3 regions of the Saccharopolyspora hordei genome follow, and region 1 is predicted to be linked to each of the others. Evidence: riboswitches for the same ligand, from Rfam matches in the RefSeq annotation. Region 1 holds a riboswitch; each other region holds the start of a gene.

Region 1 (6,993 bases):
CCCCACCGACCGCGCTGACCATCGCCGGCTCGGACTCCGGGGGCAGCGCCGGGATGCACGCCGACCTGCGCGCGTTCTTCGCCTGCGGGGTGCACGGGATGACCGCGGTCACCGCGGTGACCGTGCAGAACACCGTCGGCGTCACCGGGCTGGTGGAGATCCCGCCGGAGACCGTCGCCGCGCAGGTCGAGGCGGTGGCCTCGGACATCGGGGTGGACGCCGCCAAGACCGGGGTGCTCGCCTCCGCGGCGACCATCGAGGCGGTGCTGGAGGTCTGCGACGCCCACGGCATCGGCCGCGGCGGTCGCACGCCGTTCGTGGTGGACCCGGTCGCCGCCTCCCGCAGCGGTGAGCCGCTGCTGCGCCAGGACGCCCTGGACGCGCTGCGCCACGAGGCCTTCCCCCGCGCCTCCCTGGTGACCCCCAACCTCGACGAGGTGCGGCTGCTCACCGGCATCGACGCCCGCACCCGCGCCGACCTGCTGGACGCGGCCAAGGCGATCTACGACTTCGGCCCGGAGTGGGTGCTGATCAAGAGCGGGCACCTGCCCGACGACCCGGAGTGCGTCGACCTGCTCTACGACGGCTCGACCGCCACCCCGCTGGCCGGTCCCCGCTACGCCACGGTGCACACGCACGGCGCCGGCGACGTCTTCGCCTCGGCGATCACCGCGGCGCTGGCCAAGGGCGCCTCGATGCCGGACGCGGTGCGCGCCGGCAAGCGGTTCGTCACCCGCAGCGTGGAGCACGCCTACCCGCTCGGCGCCGGGGTGGGGCCGGTGTCGACGTTCTGGCGGGTCAGCCCGCGGTCCTACTGACACGCCGACACCCCCCATGAGCCCCCTAATAGAGTGATTTTCATCCCGGATCCGTAACCCGAATGGTGTGGCTCATCGACAACCTTGTCGAGAAGCGCGTATTTCCCAGGACCGCACGCCTCTGCCGCGCGCGGTCCGCTGCGCGCTGCGCGGACGATCATGAACAGGGGTTTTCGACAGCGTGGGCGACTCGGTCAGGACTGCTCAGTCGGCGGTGAGCACGTGGGCCCGGCAACTGCTGGCCACCGAGGCCGGGGCACCGGACCCGCACCAACGCCAGTACGCGGTGCTGGTGGTGGCGGCGGTGGTCGCGGGCACCGCGTTCGGCTGGTTGTTCGACCTGCAGACCCCCGCGCTGATGGCCGGGCTGACGGCGGTGCTCGCGCTGGTCGCCACCGGCGGCCAGTCGCTGCGCTCGGACCTGCGCCGGTTCGTCTGGTTCACCCCCGCGCTGGTGCTGGTGATGACCGTCGGCCCGCTGCTGGCGAACGTCCCGGTGCTGGCCTGGCTGGTGGTGGCGCTCGTCGTCTTCGGCGCCGGCATGCTGCCCGCGCTCGGCGAGCACTACCGGGTCGGCGGGCAGACCTTCGCCGCGGCGACCCTGGTGTCCACCACGACCGGCCTCGGCAGCGACCAGCCGGCGTGGGTGCTGCTGGCCGCCTCCGCGTCCGGTGCGGTGTTCGCCCTGCTGCTGCGGGTGCTCATCGGGCTGAGCGACCCCGGCCGGGCGACCCGGGTGGCCGTTGCGCGGACGTTGACCGAACCCGGCCCCGGTGTCGTCGAGTCGGCCGCCGCCGCGTGGCGGGCTGACGGCTCCAGCACCTGGCTCGGCGAGGTGCTGGCCGGTGCCACGCGCTTCCGCGCCGCTCGCGAGGTGCTGCTCGCGCAGGCCCAGCAGAGCGACCGCATCGAGGCCGAGCGGCTGCACCGGATCGTCGCGGAGGCCGACGAGGTCGCCGCCGAGCTGGCCAGGGCGGTGCGCGCCCGCGCCTGCACCGGGCTGCCCCACGCCGCGCGGCGCGACCCGGCGGAGGCGGTGCTGGCCCGGGGCGGTCGGCAGGACCTGCCGGACGCGGTGCGCGGGCTCAACGAGGGCCTGGACCGGATCCGCGCCACCGTGGTGCGCCGCGTCGAGACCCCGCTGCCCCCGCAGGCCCCCGGGGCACGCCGGGAACGGCTGAAGGGCGCGGTGCGGGCGCACCTGTCGCTGCGCTCGTCGCTGTTCCGGCACGCGATCCGCTGCACGCTCGCGGTGTCCCTCGGCATGGTGATCGTGCTGCTGCTGCGCGACCCCTCGGCGTCGAGCCTGCTGCTCGCGCTGTACGTGGTGCTCCAGCCCGCGGCCCGGGACAGCATGACCGGCGCGTTGGAGCGCACCGGTGGCGCGGTGCTCGGCGTGACCGCGCTGGCCCTGCTCATCACGCTGCTGCCCGGGGCGTTCCTGCTGGTGCCGCTGGTGATCGGCGGGATGCTGCTGAGCATGCCCCGGCTGCGCACCGAGTACCAGGCGCTGCTGAGCTGCCTCATCGTGATCACCGTGGTGGACCAGGCGATGCGGCTGGACCGGCCGCTGGTCAACGTCGGGATCAGCTTCGCCGCGAACACCGCGGTCGGCGCCGCCATCGCGCTGATCGTCGGCTACGTCGCGTACCTGGTGCTGCCCAGCAGCATCCTGCCGGACGTGCGGGGCGCGGTGCGCTCGACGGTGTGGGCGGTGTCCGAGCTGCTGCGCAGCGTCCGCGCGGCCGGCCAGGGCGTCGACCTGCCCGCGGCCCTGCAGGCGGCGAACGTGCTGGCGCTGCGGCGCACCCAGGACCTGATGGGCGTGCCCGCGCTGCTGGACGGCACCGGCGAGGAGACCGACGACGAGCGCGCCACGCGGGACGCGGCGATCGCCCTCGACGCGCTGCGCCAGGACGTGTCGACGCTGGCCTTCCGGCCGGAGGCCGAGCAGGCGGTGGCGGTGCCGGCGCTGCGCGCGGTGGACGACCTGCTGGGCGGCAAGCCGACGGCGAAGATCCCGGACGTGCCGGAGGGCAGCGCCCCGGCGACGGAGCTGCTGGCCAGCTCGCTGCTGGAGAACGCGCTGCACGCCCGGCACGCGATCGACCGCACCTTCGGCTACGACAACCCGTGGAAGAGCTACACGATCTCCTTCGTCCGCCCCGAACGTCTCCACATCCGCTGACCCGCGGCGGGCCGGTTCCGAGCGCTGGGGCGGGACGCGGTCCCCAGCGACCGACCCGACCACGGCACCGTCCCCGCGCACCGTCGAGGCGAGAACGCGCGTGCCCTCGGCGAGCAGGAGGGAAGGGCACCTCCGCTCAACTGCGTTGGCGGAAGGTGCCCTTCACCTCGTGCAGCGCGGCCGGGGTTGAACGGTTCGTCAGCCCATGGGGCGGCCGGGGCTGGAGGCTTCGGCCCAGAAGCGCTTCGGGATGCGGCCCGCGAGGGACGCCAGGCGGCCCGCCTCGACCGCCGACCGCATGGCCGCCGCCATGCGCTCCGGGTCCTGGGCGCGGGTCACCGCCGTGGCCAGCAGCACCGCTGAGCAGCCCAGTTCCATCGCCAGGGCCGCGTCGGAGGCGGTGCCGATGCCCGCGTCGAGGATGATCGGCACCGAGGCCCGGGAGACGATCATCTCGATGTTGTGCGGGTTCCGGATGCCCAGGCCGGTGCCGATCGGCGAGCCCAGCGGCATCACCGCGGCGCAGCCGACCTCCTCCAGCTTCAGCGCCAGCACCGGGTCGTCGTTGGTGTAGGCCAGCACCACGAAGCCCTGGTCGACCAGCTGCTCGGCGGCGTCCAGCAGCTCCACCGGGTCAGGCAGCAGGGTGTCGTCGTCGGCGACGACCTCCAGCTTGACCCAGTTCGTCTCCAGCGCCTCGCGCGCGAGCTGGGCGGTCAGCACCGCCTCGGCCGCCGTCCGGCAGCCCGCGGTGTTGGGCAGCGCCTCGATGCCGAGCTTGGCCAGCAGGTCGAGCACACCGGTCCGGCCGCCGGCGTCCGCGCGGCGCATCGCCACGGTGGTCAGCTCGGTGCCGGAGGCGATCAGCGCGCGCTCCAGCACCGCGAGGTTCGTCGCCCCTCCGGTCCCGGTGATCAGCCGCGAACCGAACTCGCGGCCGGCGATCACCAACGGGTCGTCCATGTCACCCTCCTTGCACTGCGGTGAGGACCTCGATCGCGGCCCCGGGCCGCAGCTCGGTCCCCGGCCAGCTCGCGCGCGGCACCACGGCGCCGTCCACCGCCACCGCCACGCCCCGTTCGGGGACGCCGAACTCCGCCAGCACCGCAGCGAGGTCGGCGTCGTCGGCGACCTGCCGCGACTCCCCGTTGATCACGACGTCCACTGCTGTCCTCCCCATCGACTCGGATCGGCGGCCTTGACCAGCGCGTCCGGCTCCCCGCCGCGCAGCAGCGCGAGCACCGCGTCCGCGGTCACCGGGGCGAGCAGGAAGCCGCCGCGGTGGTGCGCGGTGGCGGCCAGCACGCCCGGCTCCAGCCAGCCGAGGACGGGCAGGTTGTCGTCGGTGCTGGGCCGCAGCCCCGCCCTGACCTCGACCAGCTCGTACTCCGCGATGCCCGGCAGCACCTGCTCGGCGTCGGCGATGAGGTCGCGCACGCCGCCCACGGTGACCGCGGTGTCGAACCCGACCTCGTGCTGGGTCGCGCCGAGCACCAGTCCCCCGTCGTCGCGCGGCACCAGGTAGACCGGCCGCCCGTGCACCGGTCCGCGGACGGTGCGGCTCGGCGGCGGCAGCGCCGTGGACCGCGCGCGCAGCCGCAGGATCTCGCCCTTGACCGGCCGGATCCGGCCCCGCAGCGCGGGGTGCAGCTCGCCGGAGTGCGCCCCGGCGGCGATCACCGCCACGTCGCAGTCCACAGTGGAGCCCTCGAGCTCCACCGCGCCCGCGCGCACCGCCTCCGCGCGCGCCGCGACGAACTCCACCCCGGCCGCCGTCGCCGCCGCGCGCAACGCGGCCAGCGCCTGGCGGTTGTCGACCGCGAGGTCACCGGGGACGTCGAGGCCGCCGCGCACCGCGGGCCCCAACGACGGCTCCCGCCGTCGCGCCTCGCGCCCGGACAACCGGGTCACGGTGCGGCCCCGGCGGGCCAGGTAGTCGGCCAGATCGTCCAGCAGGGCCCGGTCGGCGCTGTCCACCCCCACCACCAGGGTGCCCTCGCGGCGCAGACCGGACGGCAGACCGGACGCGCGGCTCAGCTCGTCGGCGAACGCGGGCCAGCGCTCCAGCGACGCGCTGCCCAGCTCCAGCAGCTCCTCCTCGCCGGGCCAGGCCTCGGCGATGGGCGCGAGCATGCCGCCCGCCACGAACGACGCCCCGGACGCCGGTTCCGGGTCGACCACCTGCACTCGGTGCCCGGCGGACGCTGCGCGCCAGGCGACGGACAACCCGATGACCCCGCCGCCGATGACGACGACGTGTTCGGTTCGCTTCCCAGACAACTCCACGCTCCCTGCGCCGGCATGACCCGGATCAGGTTCGACGGTCGGGGCCTGCGCCCCCTCTCAGCCCGGCTGCCGGGCTCCCGTGCTCACCGCCCCACACCGTACCCCTCGACGGCGCCGGTTCCGAGCCCGCTGCCGTGCGCACCGAAGACGGGTAGGGCTGCTCCGTCTGGAGCTACCCTGTGGGGCATGCCTGGACTGGACGGCTTCGGCATCCGCGCCCGCCTCGCCGAGGCGAAGCTCTACCTGTGCACCGACGCGCGCACCGAGCGCGGCGACCTCGCGGAGTTCGTGGACGCCGCGCTGGACGGCGGGGTGGACATCGTGCAGCTGCGCGACAAGCAGCCCAGCGGCGCACCGCTGGAGGCCCGGCACGAGCTGGCCGCCCTGGAGGTGCTGGCCGAGGCGTGCGTCCGGCACGGCGCCCTGCTGGCGGTCAACGACCGCGCGGACATCGCGCTGGCCGCCGAGGCCGACGTCCTGCACCTGGGGCAGGACGACCTGCCGGTGGAGGTCGCGCGGCGCATCGTCGGTGACCAGATCGTCATCGGCCGCTCCACGCACGACGTGGTGCAGGCCGACGCCGCGGCGGCCGAGCCGGGCGTGGACTACTTCTGCACCGGCCCGGTGTGGACGACGCCGACCAAGCCGGGGCGGCCGGCGGCCGGGCTGGACCTGGTGCAGCACGCGGCGGAGCACCGCGGGCACGGCCGGCCGTGGTTCGCCATCGGCGGCATCAGCCTGGACAACCTCGACGAGGTGGTGAAGGCCGGCGCGGAACGGGTCGTGGTGGTCCGCGCGATCACCGAGGCCGAGGACCCGGGCGCTGCCGCCCGCGAGATCCGCGCCCGCCTCCCCTGACCCCGCACAGGCCGACGCGCCGGGCTGCGTGCGCGCGTCCGGACACGAGAACGGCCCCCGGCACCGGTGCCGGGGGCCGTCTTCAGTGGGGACCGATCACTGCGTGAGCAGGGTCAGGCCGTAGGCCGACAGGATCGGGTTGACCGGCTGGAAGTAGGTCGTGCCGCCGGAGCTGCAGTTGCCCGAACCGCCCGAGGTCACGCCCTGCGCCTGGTCGCCGGAGATGAACGAGCCACCCGAGTCACCGGGCTCGGCGCAGACGTTGGTGCGGGTCAGACCGCTGACGGTGCCCTCCGGGTACTGCACGGTCTGGCTCTTCGCCTCGATCGAGCCGCAGTGCCAGCCCGTGGTCGAGCCGGAGCGGCAGACCGACGAGCCCTCCGAGGCCTCGGTGGAGCCACCGACCGCGACGGTGCTGCCGTCGTAGCGGTTCACCGCCGCGGTCGGGGTGTCGGAGGTGACGCTGACCCAGGCGTAGTCGTTGCCCGGGAACCGCGAGGCCTCGAACTGGCCGGTCGGCTGGGACGTGCTGTCACCGGCCGAGCCGCAGTGGCCGGCGGTCACGAAGCCGCCCTGCACCGAGAACCCGACCGAGCAGCGGGCGCCGCTGCCGATGTAGTAGGCGTTGCCGCCGACCACCGCGTAGGTGCGGGGGTTCTCCGTCGACTCGACGACGCGCACGGCCTCGGCGAGGACGCCCGCGGTCTGCACGAACTGGGCCGCCTCGGCCGCGGTGCCGGGCCGGGTGGTGACGATGACCGAGTTGTCCCGGGCCTTCGCGTACCAGCCCGTGACCGCCTTCGGCGCGGTGGCGGCGCGGGCGTTGAGCCCCTGGACCACGCC
Region 2 (6,993 bases), 5.0 Mb from region 1:
AGCTGGACGGCCGGGGAGAAGCTCGGCTACGGCAAGACCTACACGCTGGAGGTGACCGCGCAGGGCACCGGTGGGCCGGCGATCACCCAGCAGGCCACGTTCAGCACGGTGTCCCCGGGTGAGCAGACGTACGTCTCGATGAACCCGCTGGACGGGCAGACCGTCGGCGTCGGGCAGCCACTGGCGTTCTACTTCAGCAAGGACGCGCCCGCGCCGGACAAGGAGAAGGCCGAAGAGGCGATCCGGGTCCAGACCGAGCCCGCGGTGGAGGGCGCGTTCTACTGGTTCAACAACCGCGAGGTGCACTGGCGGCCGAAGGAGTACTGGAAGCCGGGCACCAAGGTGACCGTCGACATCGACGTGTACGGGCGCGACCTCGGCAACGGCGTGTGGGGCCAGGAGGACCGCAAGGCGACCATCACCATCGGGGACGCGGTGATCCTGCGGGCCGACGGCGCCACGCACCAGATGTCGATCGAGAAGAACGGCGAGGTCATCCGGACCATGCCGGTGTCGCTGGGCAAGCCGGACTTCCCGTCCAACAACGGCGTGCACGTGGTCACCGAGCACCACGCCACGAAGGTGATGGACTCCTCCACCTACGGCCTGCCGGTCGAGGCGGGCGGCTACCGCACCGAGGTGCAGTGGGCGGTCCGGATCTCCAACGGCGGTGAGTTCCTGCACGCCGCGCCCTGGTCGGTGGCGCAGCAGGGGAACAGCAACGTCAGCCACGGCTGCATCAACATGAGCACCGAGAACGCCAAGTGGGTCTTCGACCTGGTCAAGAAGGGCGACGTCGTGGAGATCACGAACTCCGGCGGCCCGGACCTGCGGCCCTGGGACGGGTTCGGTGACTGGCAGATCCCGTGGGAGCAGTGGGTGCAGGGCGGCAAGTGACCTCCTGGTCCCGGCGGGTCCTGTCCCACGCAGGACTCGCCGGGCCCCGCAGCCCGGACGCGACGAAGACGGAGGCCCGGTTCCCTCAGGAACCGGGCCTCCGCCGCTCTTGGGGTGAGTGACGGGAATCGAACCCGCGACACCTGGGACCACAACCCAGTGCTCTACCGACTGAGCTACACCCACCTCGGCCGCTCGGATCGGGCCTCGAACCGGCCGTCTTCCGAAGCAACGCTCATATACTAGCGTGCGCCGTCACGCGGTTTCCCGCGGGTACCGGTTACGGCGATCCTGCTGGTCAGCGGCCTTTCTGCGACTCCTGCTCGGGCGTCTCCCGGGTGCCGCCCGCGCCCGCGTCGCCGGCCAGCAGCTCGGCCGCGACCGCCTGGGCCTGCTCGCTGGTCGGCCCGGGCTGCGGGACGAACGCGGTGCGCCGGTAGTAGGCGAGCTCGCGGATCGACTCCCGGATGTCGGCCAGCGCGCGGTGCGCCAGGCCCTTCTCCGGCTGCGCGTAGTAGATCCGCGGGTACCAGCGCCGGCACAGCTCCTTGATGGACGAGACGTCGACCATCCGGTAGTGCAGGTGGGCGTCCAGCCGCGGCATGTCGCGGGCGATGAAACCGCGGTCGGTGGCGATGGAGTTGCCCGCCAGCGGGGCGGACCGGCCCTCCGGGACGTACTGGCGGACGTAGTCGAGCACCTGCTGCTCGGCCTCGGCCAGGGTGACGGTGGAGCGGCGCACCTCCTCGGTGAGCCCGGAGCGGTCGTGCATCTCGCGGACCACGTCGGGCATCCCGGCCAAGGACTCGTCGTCGGCGTGGATCACGATGTCCACGCCATCCCCGAGGACGTTCAGGTCGGCATCGGTGACCAGGGCCGCGATCTCGATCAAGGCGTCCTTGCCGAGGTCGAGACCGGTCATTTCGCAGTCGATCCACACTAGACGGTCGTTCACCCGAGGCAGCCTAACGTCCCGGAGGGCGTGATCGTGCAGCCGTCTGGGTCACGTGGCCAACCGCTCACGCAGCTCCCGGGGCACCACCTTGCCGGTGGCGTTGCGCGGCAGCTCGTCGAGGAACACCACGTGGCGGGGGAGCGCGAACTTCGGCAGCTGGTCGCGGACCCGGTCGCGCACCTGCTCGGCGTCGAGCTCCTGACCCGGGCGGAGCACCACGAAGGCGGCGAGCCGTTGGCCGAAGTCCTGGTCGTCGACGCCGATGACCGCGACCTCGGCGACCTCCGGCAGGCGTGCGATGGCGTCCTCGGTCTCCTTCGGGTAGACGTTCTCGCCACCGGAGACGATCATGTCGTCCTCGCGGCCGACGACGAAGAGCCGACCGGCGGCGTCGATGCGCCCCAGGTCGCCGGTGGACATCAGGCCGTCGCGGACCTCCCGGCGGCCACCGTTGGTGTAGCCGTCGAAGAGCATCGCGTTGCCCGCGAAGATGCGTCCGGTCTCGCCGCGCTCGACGGGGCTGCCGTCCTCGGCGAGGATGCGCACCCGCGTGCCCCGGGGCGGCCGGCCCGCGGTGCCCGGTGCCGCGCGCAGGTCCTGCGGTGTGGCGATGCTCACCCACGACACCTCGGTCGAGCCGTAGAGGTTGTGCAGCACGGGGCCGAAGGTGCGCTGGAACCGGGTGGCCAGGTCGGCGGGCAGCGCCGAGCCGCTGCTGGCCACGATCCGCAGCGAGCTGTGGTCGTAGCGGGCGCGGACCTCCTCGGGCAGGTCCAGGATGCGCTGGAGCATCACCGGCACCGCGAACATCGCCGTGCACCGGTGGCGCTGCACGCAGGCGAGCGCCTCCTCCGGGTCGAACTTGCGGCGCAGCACCAGCGTCGCGCCGAGCACGGCTGCCAGCTGGAAGGCGGCCAGCCCCCAGGTGTGGAACAGCGGAGCGCTGATGAGCATCCGCTCGCCGCTGTCCAGCGGGATCCGGGACAGCACCGAGGCCGCCGGCGACAGGCTCGGCGGGTCCGGGCGGCGCGCGCCCTTGGGGGTGCCGGTGGTGCCGGAGGTGAGCACGATCATCCGGGCGTGCCGCCGCGGCCGGGTCGGGCGCCGGGGCGAGGACGTGGCGATCAGGTGCTCCAGCGTGTCGTGCCGGGTGGTGCCGTCGGTCCAGGCCAGCACCTGGTCGACCTCGGTGGGCAGCTCCGGCAGCTGGGCGCGGAACTCGGCGTCCAGCACCAGCACGCTGACCTGCTGCTCGGCGATGACGTCGGCGACCTGCCGGCCGCTCAGGCCGGTGTTGAGCAGCACCACGTCCACGCCGAGCTTGGCCGCCGCGAGGACCGTCTCGACCGGCCCGTGGTGGTTGCGGCACAGCACACCGATGCGGGTCCCCGGCGTGACGCGCCTGCGCAGGCCGTTGGCCAGCCGGGAGGTGCGCTGCTCGAGCTCTGCGTAGCTGAGCGCGCCGCGCTCGTCGATCACCGCCGGGCGGTCCGGGTGGCGCACGGCGCCGACCGCGAAGCCCAGCGGCGGCGTGACGCCCCAGTGCCGCCAGGCGCGGCCGATGCGCAGCAGCTTGTCCGGCCGCATGGGCCGGACCACCCCGCGCTGGGCCAGCACGAACGCCGTGTGGAGGCCTTCGGGAACCCGGCTCAGCGGGGCCAGCACCCGCTGCCACAACACGCTCACGCATCCACCTCTCGTCCGCGAAGCTACTCGAGAGTAGATAATGACCCAACCTGGCCGGAACAGGAAGGGCCCGGCCGATCAGTCCTGGTCAGCCGCGGACACCACGGCGTCGCGCAGCGCCGCCCGCAGCCTGCCCACCTCCAGCGGCGAGAGCACGGCCGTCTCGCCCGGGGGCGCCACCACCACGACGTCCCCCTGGTTGATGAACACCGACAGGTCTCGTCGCCTTCCCGCGACATCGCGGCAGCTCACGTGCCACTCCTTGGTGGGCTCCACGATCTCGTGCCTCCTTGGTGCGGTTCGCGCTCGTGATCGTGGGACGCCGGAGCGGGCCGGACGTGACGCCGCTCCTCCGCCGGAAGCGCACGAGGCGCCGGGCAGCAGCTGCCCGGCGCCTCGCGGTCGTCGTGCTGGTGCCTCAGACCGGACGGACCACGAGCCCCTCGGGCTCGGCGGTGAAGGTGACCGCCCCTTCGAAGTCCGCGATCGGGAGCTCGTCGCGCACCAGCCGGTGCGGCGCGTCGAACGCCTCGACGCGCACCTCGCCCGCGGTGATCGTCTGCTCGGCGACGCCCTCGCCGCCGACCTGCACCTGCAGTTCGTGCCCCTGCACCTGCACGGTCAGCCAACCGCCGGCGACGGTCAGCTGCTCGCCGCTGTGGGTGAGGGTCAGCCGACTGGCGGTGGGGTCCTCGGAGCGCACCGCGACGTGCGAGAGCGCCACGTCGCGCTTGCCCGAGTCACCGACCAGCGCGATGACGTCACGGGTGACCTGCTCGCCCGCGGTCTCGCCCGGCTTCGGCGTGAGCACGGGAGCGCGCAGCTGCGCGGCGATGCGGTAGGGCTGCCACGAACCGGCACCGACCAGGTTGACCACCGCGGTGACGTCGACGTCCTCGAGCAGCCGGTCGCTGCCCGGCGCCGGGGTCACCTCGATCGCCGCGACGTCCCGCTCGCGCAGCAGGTCGCGCAGCGCCTTGGCGCGCTGCCTGCTGTTGCGGTCGAAGCCGCGGGTGATCGCCACCGTCCCCGATCCGGCCGCCGCGACGGCGGCTTCGGTCAGGTCCGCCAACGGGGCCCAGATCCGCGCGGGATCTTCCGGTCGGCGGGGCCGCCGGGAACGGGCGAAGCTCGGAGCATCGGTCGTGGTTTCCATCGTCGGTGAGTTTAGTCGGCGGTGAAGCGCCGTTACTCCCGCCGGTGGGCCCATTCACGCTGTGAAATCGATCGCTCTTCACCGTCGCTCGCGGTTCCGTCGGGTACGGCGACGATCGCTCGCGCCCGGCCTGGGGGCGGGCCCTCCAGCTGCCGGAACGCGCGGTCTTGTCGGCGCGTGCGCCCGGAGCGATGCTGAGTTGTTCGCCGGCAACCAGGGGGGTGGGGATGACCGAGCTGCTCTTCCCCGAGCTGGGGCGGCGCCCTGCCGGGCGGGCCCCGGTGCGCGGGGTGCTGGTGCGGTGGTTGGCCGCGGACGGGAGCGCGGTGCACGTCGGCGACCGGTTGGCCGAGGTGCGGGCGTCCGGTGATGCCGTCGGGTGGGTGTCGGCGCTGGCGACCGGGACGCTCTGGCACCAGGTCCGGCCCGGCGAGGTGGTCAGCGCGGGTTCGGTGGTCGGACTCATCGACTAACCGGTCCCGCCGGGATAGGTTGGTCACCAGTGACGCGGGGTGCCCGGTGCGCCGGGCTGAGAACAGACCCGTTGAACCTGACCTAGCTAGTACTAGCGGAGGGACGTCATGCTTCCCAACGTGCTCACCATCGCGGGCACCGACCCCAGCGGCGGTGCCGGTGTCCAGGCCGACCTCAAGGCGTTCTCGGCGAACGGTGCCTACGGCATGTCCGTGATCACCGCGCTCGTCGCGCAGACCACCACCGGGGTGGTCGAGGTGCAGGAGGTGCCGCCGGAGTTCGTCACCGCCCAGCTGGTCACGCTGCTCGACGACGTGCGGGTGGACGCGGTCAAGATCGGCATGCTGGCCAACGCCGGAGTGATCCACGCGGTGATCGAGGTGCTGGACCGCTACGCGCCGCCGCACGTGGTGCTGGACCCGGTCATGGTCGCCAAGAGCGGGGACCGGCTGCTCGCGCCGGACGCGGTGGGCGCGTTGCGCGACGAGCTGCTGCCGCGGGTCGACCTGATCACGCCGAACCTGCCGGAGGCGGCGGACCTGCTGGGCGAGCCGGAGCTCACCGACGTCGAGGGCATGCCGGCCCAGGCCGAGCGGCTGGCCGGTCTCGGTGCCAAGCAGGTGCTGCTCAAGGGCGGCCACCTGGCCGGTGAGTCCAGTGTGGACCTGCTCCACGGCGACGGGGTCAGCGAGTTCCTGTCCAGCGAGCGGGTCGCGACCACCAACGACCACGGCACCGGCTGCACCCTCTCGGCCGCGATCGCGGCGCTGCGCCCGCAGCGCCCGGACTGGCTGACGGCGGTGCGCGAGAGCAAGGACTACCTCACCGGGGCGCTGCGCGCCGCCGAGCAGCTGGACGTCGGCCACGGCCACGGCCCGGTGCACCACTTCTACCGCTGGTGGTGACCAGCCCTCCGGCCCCACGTCGTTGTCCGATCCGCAACTCCGATGGAGGCCGGGTGCCTGGTCTCCACCGGGATCGCGCCCCCCGAGACGAGGACTGCTGATGAGCACGTTGCCCGCCCCGCCCGCTGACGGTTTCTGCGCGCAGGCCTGGGAGCACACCGCCGGCCTGCAACGCGCGATCGTCGAGCACCCGTTCAACGTCGCGCTCACCGACGGCACGTTGGACCGCGAGGTGTTCGCCTTCTACATCGTGCAGGACGCCCGCTACCTGGTCGGGTTCGCGCAGGCCCTGGCGGCCGCGGCGACCCGTGCCGACACCGCCGAGGACGCCGCGTTCCTGTCCGGGGCGGCCCAGGGCGCCCTGGTCGAGGAGCGCCGGCTGCACGCCGGCTACGTCGCCGAGTTCGGGTTGTCCGACGAGGAGGTCGAGGGTGTCGACACCTCGCCGACCTGCCTGGCCTACACCTCGTACCTGCGCGCCTGCGCGCTGGGCGCGCCCTACCCGGTGCTGCTCGCGGCGCTGCTGCCGTGCTTCTGGGTGTACCAGCACGTGGGCAGCACGATCCTGGAGGCGACCGGAGGCGCCGCCGACCACCCGTACCGGGCGTGGATCCAGACCTACGCCGACGAGGAGTTCGCCGCGTCGGTGCTCACCGCGCGCGAGCTCGTCGACCGGGTCGCCGCGAGCGCCGGTGACGTGGTCCGGCGGAAGATGCTGGCGGCGTTCACCCGCGCCACCGAGTACGAGTGGCTGTTCTGGGACAGCGCGTGGCACAGGGAGGCCTGGCCGACCGCCCGGTTCCTCCGCTAGGCGCTGGAACCTGTTGCGGGGCAAGGCGGAGCCGTGTCGTGTGACCCGCGGCACAGACCGGGGGCGCTAACGAACGGTGAGGGCCGGAACGATGTGCTCAGCGACACGC
Region 3 (6,993 bases), 3.2 Mb from region 1:
GTCACCGCGCGCGGCCAGCGCGACCGCGGCGGTGTCGAGCAGCGAGCGCTGGGCCAGCGCCAGGTCGTCGGGGCCGGGTTCGAGATCCGCCGCCCAGTTCGCGAGGGCTTCGGCGATGGATGCCATGGGAACCTTTCCGCCAGCGCGGGGCGCCGCTGAGCTGTCCGCACCGTTTGTACGGCCAAATGCGCTGCGCGGTCAAGACCGCCCGTCCGGACCAGAACCGCCGCGTGCGCGGGATCCTCGCACCGAGCGCATTGACGGCACCGGGTTCCGCGTCGAGACTGGCACGAGTTTGTACGGCCCAATCAGCGGAACGGAGCAGCCGGGCATGGCGGAGCAGGGACTGCAGACCCACCTGCGGGAGTGGCGGCCGGAGCCGCTGGTCGAGACCGACGCGCTGACCGCGGAGCCGTCGCGCGCGCTGGCCGCGGTGCTGGAGGCGGACGCACCCGGCGACGTGCTGCCCCCGCTGTGGCACTGGGTGCACTTCCTGCAGTGGCCGGGGCACAGCGAGCTCGGCGCGGACGGGCACCCGACCGACGGCCGGTTCCTGCCGCCGATCCCCGACCGGCGGCGGATGTTCGCCGGTGGACGGCTCACCGTCACCGCTCCCCTGCGGCTGGGCGTGCCCGCCGAGCGCACCTCGTCGCTGGGGGGCGTCGTGGTCAAGCAGGGCCGTTCCGGCGAGATGGCGTTCGTGACGGTCCGCCAGGAGTACCGGCAGGACGGCGAGCTGCGGGTGGTCGAGGAGCAGGACTACGTCTACCGCAGCGGGGAGAGCTCGGCCAAGGACCCGGACGCCGCGCGCCCCACCGAGACCCCGTCCTCCGACGCGCCGTGGCAGCGGGCCTTCACCGGCGACCCGGTCCGGCTGTTCCGGTTCAGCGCGCTGACCGCGAACGCGCACCGCATCCACTACGACGCGCCCTACGCGCGCGAGGTGGAGCGCTACCCCGGACTGGTGGTGCACGGGCCGCTGCTGGTGCTGCTGATGACCGAGCTCGCTCGTCACCGGGCGCCCGAGCTCACGATCGCCGGGCTCGACTACCGGTTGCGCCGTCCGGTCTTCGTCGGCGACCCGGTGCTGGTGACCGGCGGCCCCGACGGGGCCATGGCGGTGCGCACCGCGCCGGACACCGTCATGGCCACCGCGCAGATCACCTTCCGCGGCTAGCCCGCTCGCGGGTCGTGGGCGCGCGACCGGTGTGGGGCCCGGCAGCGCGCCCACAACCCCTTCCCCCTTCTCCCGGTGGTCCGGTGCCGCCGGGGCCGAACCGTCCACTTCGGACGGAAGCGACCGCGAGCGGGGAGCCCGCGGTCGCCGGAGAACGGTCAGGACGCCGCGGCGGGCTCCCGCGCCCCGTCGGCGAACGGGATGCCGGCCGGGGCGGCCTCCACCGCGCCCGCCGGGTGCCGCCACAGGCCCTTGCGCTCCAGGATCGGCAGCACGCCCTCGCCGAACCAGTACGCCTCCTCCAGGTGCGGGTGCCCGGAGAGCACGAACTCGTCGATGCCCAGCGCGTGGTACTCCTCGATCCGCTCGGCCACCTCGGCGTGGCTGCCGACCAGCGCGGTCCCGGCACCGCCGCGGACCAGTCCGACGCCCGCCCACAGGTTCGGGTAGATCTCCAGGTCGGCCGTCGAGCCGCCGTGCAGCTCCCGCATCCGCCGCTGGCCCTCGGACTCGCTGCGGCTCAGGCCCTCCTGCACCCGCGCGATGGTCGCCGGGTCCAGCGCGTCCAGCAGCCGCTGCGCCTCGGCCCAGGCCTGCTCGCTGGTGTCGCGGCTGATCACGTGCAGCCGGATGCCGAAGCGCGGGGTGCGGCCCTGCTCGGCGGCGAGCCCGCGGATCCACTCAACCTTCTCCGCGACCTTCTGCGGCGGCTCGCCCCAGGTCAGGTACACGTCGGCGTGCTTGGCCGCCACCGTGCCGGCCGCGGGCGAGGAACCGCCGAAGTACACCGTCGGCACCGGGTCCGGGGTGCGGGTGAGCTCGGCACCCTCGACGTGGACGTGCGTGCCGCTGAAGTCGACCCGCTCCCCGCGCCACAGCGATCGCACCACGTGCAGGAACTCGTCGCAGCGCGCGTAGCGGGCGTCCTTGTCCAGGAAGTCGCCGTAGGCGCGCTGCTCGGCGCTCTCCCCGCCGGTGACCACGTTGAGCAGCAGGCGCTTGCCGGAGTGGCGCTGGAATGTCGCCGCCATCTGCGCGGCCAGCGTCGGCGACAGCAGCCCGGGCCGGAACGCGATGAGGAACTTGAGCCGCTCGGTGACCTCCGTCAGCATCGCCGTGGACAGCCAGGCGTCCTCGCACCACGCGCCGGTGGGGGTCAACGCGCCTTCGAACCCGAGCTGCTCGGCGCTGCGCGCGATCTGGCCGAGGTAGGCCAGCGTGGCCGGGCGGGAACCCGAGGCGGTGTTGGTGGTGGCCACGCCGTGCCCACCGCCGACGAGGTAGCGGCTGTCGCCGTAGGTGGGCAGGAACCAGTGGAACGTCAAGGACATCAGTCACTCCAGGGGAAGCGGCGCCGACCCGCGGCGAGCGGTCGTGCACCCGTCATGTCCGATGTGGACGAGAGAGGGGAACCCGCCGCGCGGTCCGGCGGGTGAGATCTGGTTCAGGAGCGACACGCCTGCGCCGACACGCGGTGGAAGTCCACGTGCCGGCGCTTGGTGAACAGTGCCGCTGCTCGCACGGACCAATCGCAGCAAACAGCACCGCGGGTGTCAACCAGCGGTCGCGGCGTCCCACGTTGCGGACCGCAGTGCGGCGATCCCGTCCGCCGGGGCGCTGGCGAGCCCCTCGCTCACCGCGAAGGCTTCCAGCTCGTCGTCGGTGGCCATCCGGGTCGGGTCCACCGGGCTGACCAGGTGGGCGTAGACCGCGGCCGGGGCGAGCCCGGACAGCCCCACCAGGGCGAACGCCGCCTCGGCGAGCAGCGCCGGGTCGCCCACCGCATCGCCGACCGCGACCGGCACGACGTGGCCTGGCCGGGTGAAGTCCTCGGGGGCGGTGTGCGGAGCGGCGAGCAGGCGCGCCGTCCGGGCCCGGTCCGCCGCGGAGATGCCGGTGCTCACCCCGGCGCTGGCGTCCACCGTGACGCACGCGGTCGGCCCGCGGTGCCCGGTCCTCGGTGACATGGGCGGGAGCACGAGCTCGTCGCAGCGCTCGCCGGAGAGCGCCACGCAGAGGAAGCCCGACGAGCAGCGCACCGCGAAGGCCGTCAGCTCGACGTCCGCTCGCGCCGCGGCGAACACGACGCCGCCGCCGTCGGCGCAGCCGTGCACCACCACGGCCCGGCCGGCCGCGACCTCCTGCGCCGCGCGGACGGCCGCACCGCCCCGCGGTCCGTCGAGCAGTGCTGCGCTGTCCCGTTCTTCGCTCACGTCCTTCTCCTGTCGCGCTGCCTCCCAGTGGACCGTGCGTCCACAGAGGACCGATAGCGCACCTCCTGCGCCTCGCCGAGCATCATGGCGCGGCACGCCGCGGTCAACGACCGCGTCCCACCCCCTGGAACCGGCGTCCTGCTGCTTGACACCGCGTCGATCACCTCCATAGCGTCGCCGCGTGCTCCGACCGGTGTTGCTGACCAGCCGCTCCCACGTGGACCTGCTGCGCGTGGCGTCCGCGGCCTGTTCGCGCTCCTGACCCAGCAACCGGACACCTCGGGCACCGCAGCGCGCCCCGGCGCACGGCCGCGGTGGCCCGGCACGGCCGTCGCCGCAGGAGGCAGCAGATGACCGCGAGCACGCACGTCGAGGCACCCGGGACCCCGCGGACGCGGGACGTCCGCACGGTGATCGTGTCCAGCCTGATGGGCACCACCGTCGAGTGGTACGACTTCTTCCTCTACAGCACCGCAGCCGGGCTGGTCTTCGACGAGCTGTTCTTCCCCGCCGACAACCCGACGGTGTCCACCGTGCTGGCGTTCGCGACCTTCTTCGTCGGGTTCGTCGCGCGACCGCTCGGTGGTGTCCTCTTCGGACACATCGGCGACCGCATCGGCCGCAAGCGCACGCTGGTCACCACGATGCTGCTCATGGGCGGCGCCACGGCGCTGATGGGCGCCCTGCCCACCTACGACGACATCGGCGTGCTGGCACCGCTGCTGCTGGTGCTGCTGCGCGTGGTGCAGGGCCTGGCGATCGGCGGCGAGTGGGCCGGCGCGGTGCTCATGGCGGTGGAGTACGCACCGCCCGGCAAGCAGGCCCGCTACGGCGCCTGGCCGCAGGTCGGCCTGGCGCTCGGTCTGGGCCTGGGAACCGGGGTGTTCGCGCTGCTCGGCCACGTGCTCGACGACGTGCAGTTCCTCGGCTACGGCTGGCGGATCGCGTTCGGGCTCAGCATCGTGCTGGTGTTCATCGGCCTGGTGATCCGGCTGCGGGTGGCCGAGACCCCGGCCTTCGAGCGGATGCGTGCGGCGCGGGAACCGTCCCGCGCCCCGTTCCTGGACCTGTTCCGCGACCGCGTGGTCCGGCGCAACACCCTGCTCGGCGTGCTGTCCCGCTGGGCGGAGGGCGCGGCCTTCAACACCTGGGCGGTGTTCTTCCTGTCCTACGCGACGACGACGCTCGGCCTGCCGCGCACCGACGTGCTGGTGGCCGTGATGGCCGCGGCGATCGTGCTGGCCCTGCTGCTGCCGGTGTTCGGCCGGTACGCCGACCGCTGGACCCCGCGGCGCACCTACGCCGTCGGCGCGACGCTGTTCGCGGCGTCGGTCTTCCCCGCGTTCCTGGCCTTCCAGACCCGCGACCCGCTGCTGGCCGGGCTGGTGGTCGTGCTGGTGCTGGGTGTGGTGCACGCGGTGCTCTACGCGCCGCAGGGCACCCTGTACGCGCAGCTGGCGCCCGTGCAGCTGCGCTACACCGGGATGTCCTTCGTCTACCAGTTCTCCGGCATCTACGCCTCGGGCCTGACCCCCATGGTGATCACCGCGCTGCTGGCGCTCGGCGGTTCGCCGTGGTGGGCCTGCACGTACCTCGCGGTCGCCGGTCTCGTCGGCGCGGGCGCGACGCTGGCGGTGCGCCCGGCCGACCTGCACCTGGCGCGCACCGACTCCTGACCTTCCGGTCGCCGAGGAGCTGAGCGCCACCGTCCACTGCGGACGTCGGCTCCTCCGCGACCGTCGTCCCGGAGGCCGCGAACCCCCGTCGAGCCCCTCCCCGGCTGACCGCGGAGGGGCCGGTGCGGGTGGTCTCGCGGTCCCATCGTCCCTGCGCAGAGGCGACCGGTGCGCGCAGCGCCGCCGGGCGGGAGGGTAGGCTGTGTGGCCGACGACAGGGGAGCGCCGTGACGGGCGCTGAGAGTGCGGGTGAGCCGCAGACCCTCCGAACCTGCTCCGGTTAGCACCGGCGAAGGGAGTTCCAGTGGCGCGCGATGCTGCTTTCCGCTACCGGACGATCGATGTCGTGACCGTGGCCATGCTCGGGGTCGCGATCGGCGTGGCGTTCTGGGGCTGGTCCCAGCTGTACCAGGTGCTGAGCGCCCTCTCCGCGTTCGCGTTCCCGCCGACCTCGGGCCTGTTCGGGGGCGCCTGGCTGCTCGGTGGCGTGGTCGGCGGGCTGGTCGTCCGCAAGCCCGGGGCGGCGCTGGTGACCGAGCTGGTCGCCGCGTCGGTGGAGGCGCTGCTGGGCAACAGCTGGGGGCTGTCGACCGTGGTCTCCGGGGGCTTGCAGGGCCTCGGCGTCGAGCTGGTGCTGGCCGTGTTCCTGTGGAAGCGGTTCGGCCTGGTGGTGGCCGCGCTGGGCGCCGCCGTCGCCGCCGCGTTCGAGTCGGTCTACGAGTGGCAGGTCTACTACCCGGACTGGGCGCTGCCCTACCAGCTCGCCCACCTCGGGTTCTTCGTCGTCTCCGGCGTGGTCATCGCCGGGCTCGGCGGCTGGGCGCTGGTGCGCGGCCTGGCCGGGACCGGGGCGCTGGACGCGTTCGGGCCGGGCCAGGAGCACCACGAGCGGACGGCGGTGTGACCGCCTCGGAGCTGCGCGCGGAGCTGCGGGGTTTCGGCTGGCGGCCGCTGGGGCGCCGCGTGCCCGCCGTCCAGGACCTCGACCTGCGCGTCCGCCCGGGCGAGCGGATCCTGCTGGCCGGTCCCAGCGGAGCGGGCAAGTCGACGGTCGTCCACGCGCTGGCCGGGGTGCTCGGTGGCGCGCTGCCGGGCGAGCGCAGCGGCGAGGTCCGGGTCGACGGCCAGATCGGCCTGCTGCTGCAGAACCCCGGGTCGGCGGTGGTCGCCGACCGGATCGGCCGCGACGTCGCGTTCGGCCCGGAGAACAGCGGGCTGCCGCGCGAGGAGATCTGGCGCCGGGTGGCGGAGGCCCTCGACCTGGTCGGGCTGGACTACCCGGTCGACCGGCCGACCTCGGCGCTGTCCGGCGGCGAGCTGCAACGCCTCGCCCTCGCCGGCGTCCTGGCGCTGCGGCCCTCGTTGCTGCTGCTGGACGAACCGACCTCCATGCTCGACCCGGACAGCGCCGACCGGGTGCGCGCGGCCGTGGCCGACGTCCTGGCCGGCACCGGTGCCTCGCTGGTCGTCGTCGACCACCGGATCGGCCCGTGGCTCGACCTCGTCCACCGCGTGGTCGTGCTCGACGCCGGTGGCCGGGTCACCCACGACGTGAACCCCGCGACCTGCCGCGCCGAGCTCGCCGAGGAGCTCGGCCGCGCCGGGGTGTGGATGCCGGGCCTGCCCGCGCCCGAACCGGTGGACGTGCCTGCGGAGCTGGTGGCCCCGGACTCCCCCGGCCCGCTCCTCGAGGCTCGCGACCTGCGCGTGGACCTCACCACCCGCAGGCTGCGCGGCACGTCCTCGGTGGTGGCGCTCGACGGCGTCTCGGCCGCCGTGCCGCCGGGGCAGGTCTCGGCGCTCACCGGTCCGTCCGGGGCGGGCAAGTCCACCCTCCTCGCGGCGCTGGCGGGCCTGGTCCGCCCCGACCGCGGCAGCGTCAGCGGCACCCCGGTGCCCCTGCACCGGATGCGGTCCGTCGAGCTGG

Evidence for each region. Region 1 has a riboswitch for thiamine pyrophosphate ahead of thiO (glycine oxidase ThiO). Riboswitches for the same ligand answer to the same signal wherever they lie in the genome.
Region 2: it holds a riboswitch for thiamine pyrophosphate, as region 1 does, so the genes downstream of both, thiD (bifunctional hydroxymethylpyrimidine kinase/phosphomethylpyrimidine kinase) here and thiO (glycine oxidase ThiO) in region 1, are expected to answer to the same signal.
Region 3: it holds a riboswitch for thiamine pyrophosphate, as region 1 does, so the genes downstream of both, HNR68_RS15850 (ECF transporter S component) here and thiO (glycine oxidase ThiO) in region 1, are expected to answer to the same signal.

Annotation. Positions count from the first base shown of each region.
Region 1 covers NZ_JACCFJ010000001.1:275,791-282,783, forward strand. Annotated here, with positions in the region: gene thiD (bifunctional hydroxymethylpyrimidine kinase/phosphomethylpyrimidine kinase) at 1-818, shown strand, start outside; gene HNR68_RS01330 (FUSC family protein) at 1,033-3,006, shown strand; gene thiG (thiazole synthase) at 3,205-3,969, opposite strand; gene thiS (sulfur carrier protein ThiS) at 3,971-4,171, opposite strand; gene thiO (glycine oxidase ThiO) at 4,159-5,286, opposite strand; TPP riboswitch at 5,278-5,383, opposite strand; gene thiE (thiamine phosphate synthase) at 5,479-6,150, shown strand; gene HNR68_RS01355 (S1 family peptidase) at 6,247-6,993, opposite strand, start outside.
Region 2 covers NZ_JACCFJ010000001.1:5,265,396-5,272,388, reverse strand. Annotated here, with positions in the region: gene HNR68_RS24110 (L,D-transpeptidase) at 1-897, shown strand, start outside; tRNA gene HNR68_RS24105 (tRNA-His) at 1,008-1,083, opposite strand; gene orn (oligoribonuclease) at 1,196-1,852, opposite strand; gene HNR68_RS24095 (AMP-binding protein) at 1,901-3,538, opposite strand; gene HNR68_RS24090 (hypothetical protein) at 3,617-3,814, opposite strand; gene HNR68_RS24085 (hypothetical protein) at 3,957-4,694, opposite strand; gene HNR68_RS24080 (hypothetical protein) at 4,922-5,167, shown strand; TPP riboswitch at 5,193-5,288, shown strand; gene thiD (bifunctional hydroxymethylpyrimidine kinase/phosphomethylpyrimidine kinase) at 5,276-6,073, shown strand; gene HNR68_RS24070 (TenA family protein) at 6,174-6,884, shown strand.
Region 3 covers NZ_JACCFJ010000001.1:3,467,873-3,474,865, reverse strand. Annotated here, with positions in the region: gene HNR68_RS15875 (MmgE/PrpD family protein) at 1-126, opposite strand, end outside; gene HNR68_RS15870 (HTD2 family dehydratase) at 332-1,177, shown strand; gene HNR68_RS15865 (LLM class flavin-dependent oxidoreductase) at 1,336-2,508, opposite strand; gene HNR68_RS15860 (3,4-dihydroxy-2-butanone-4-phosphate synthase) at 2,731-3,390, opposite strand; gene HNR68_RS27655 (putative leader peptide) at 3,572-3,652, shown strand; gene HNR68_RS15855 (MFS transporter) at 3,741-5,066, shown strand; TPP riboswitch at 5,281-5,366, shown strand; gene HNR68_RS15850 (ECF transporter S component) at 5,413-5,970, shown strand; gene HNR68_RS15845 (ATP-binding cassette domain-containing protein) at 5,967-6,993, shown strand, end outside.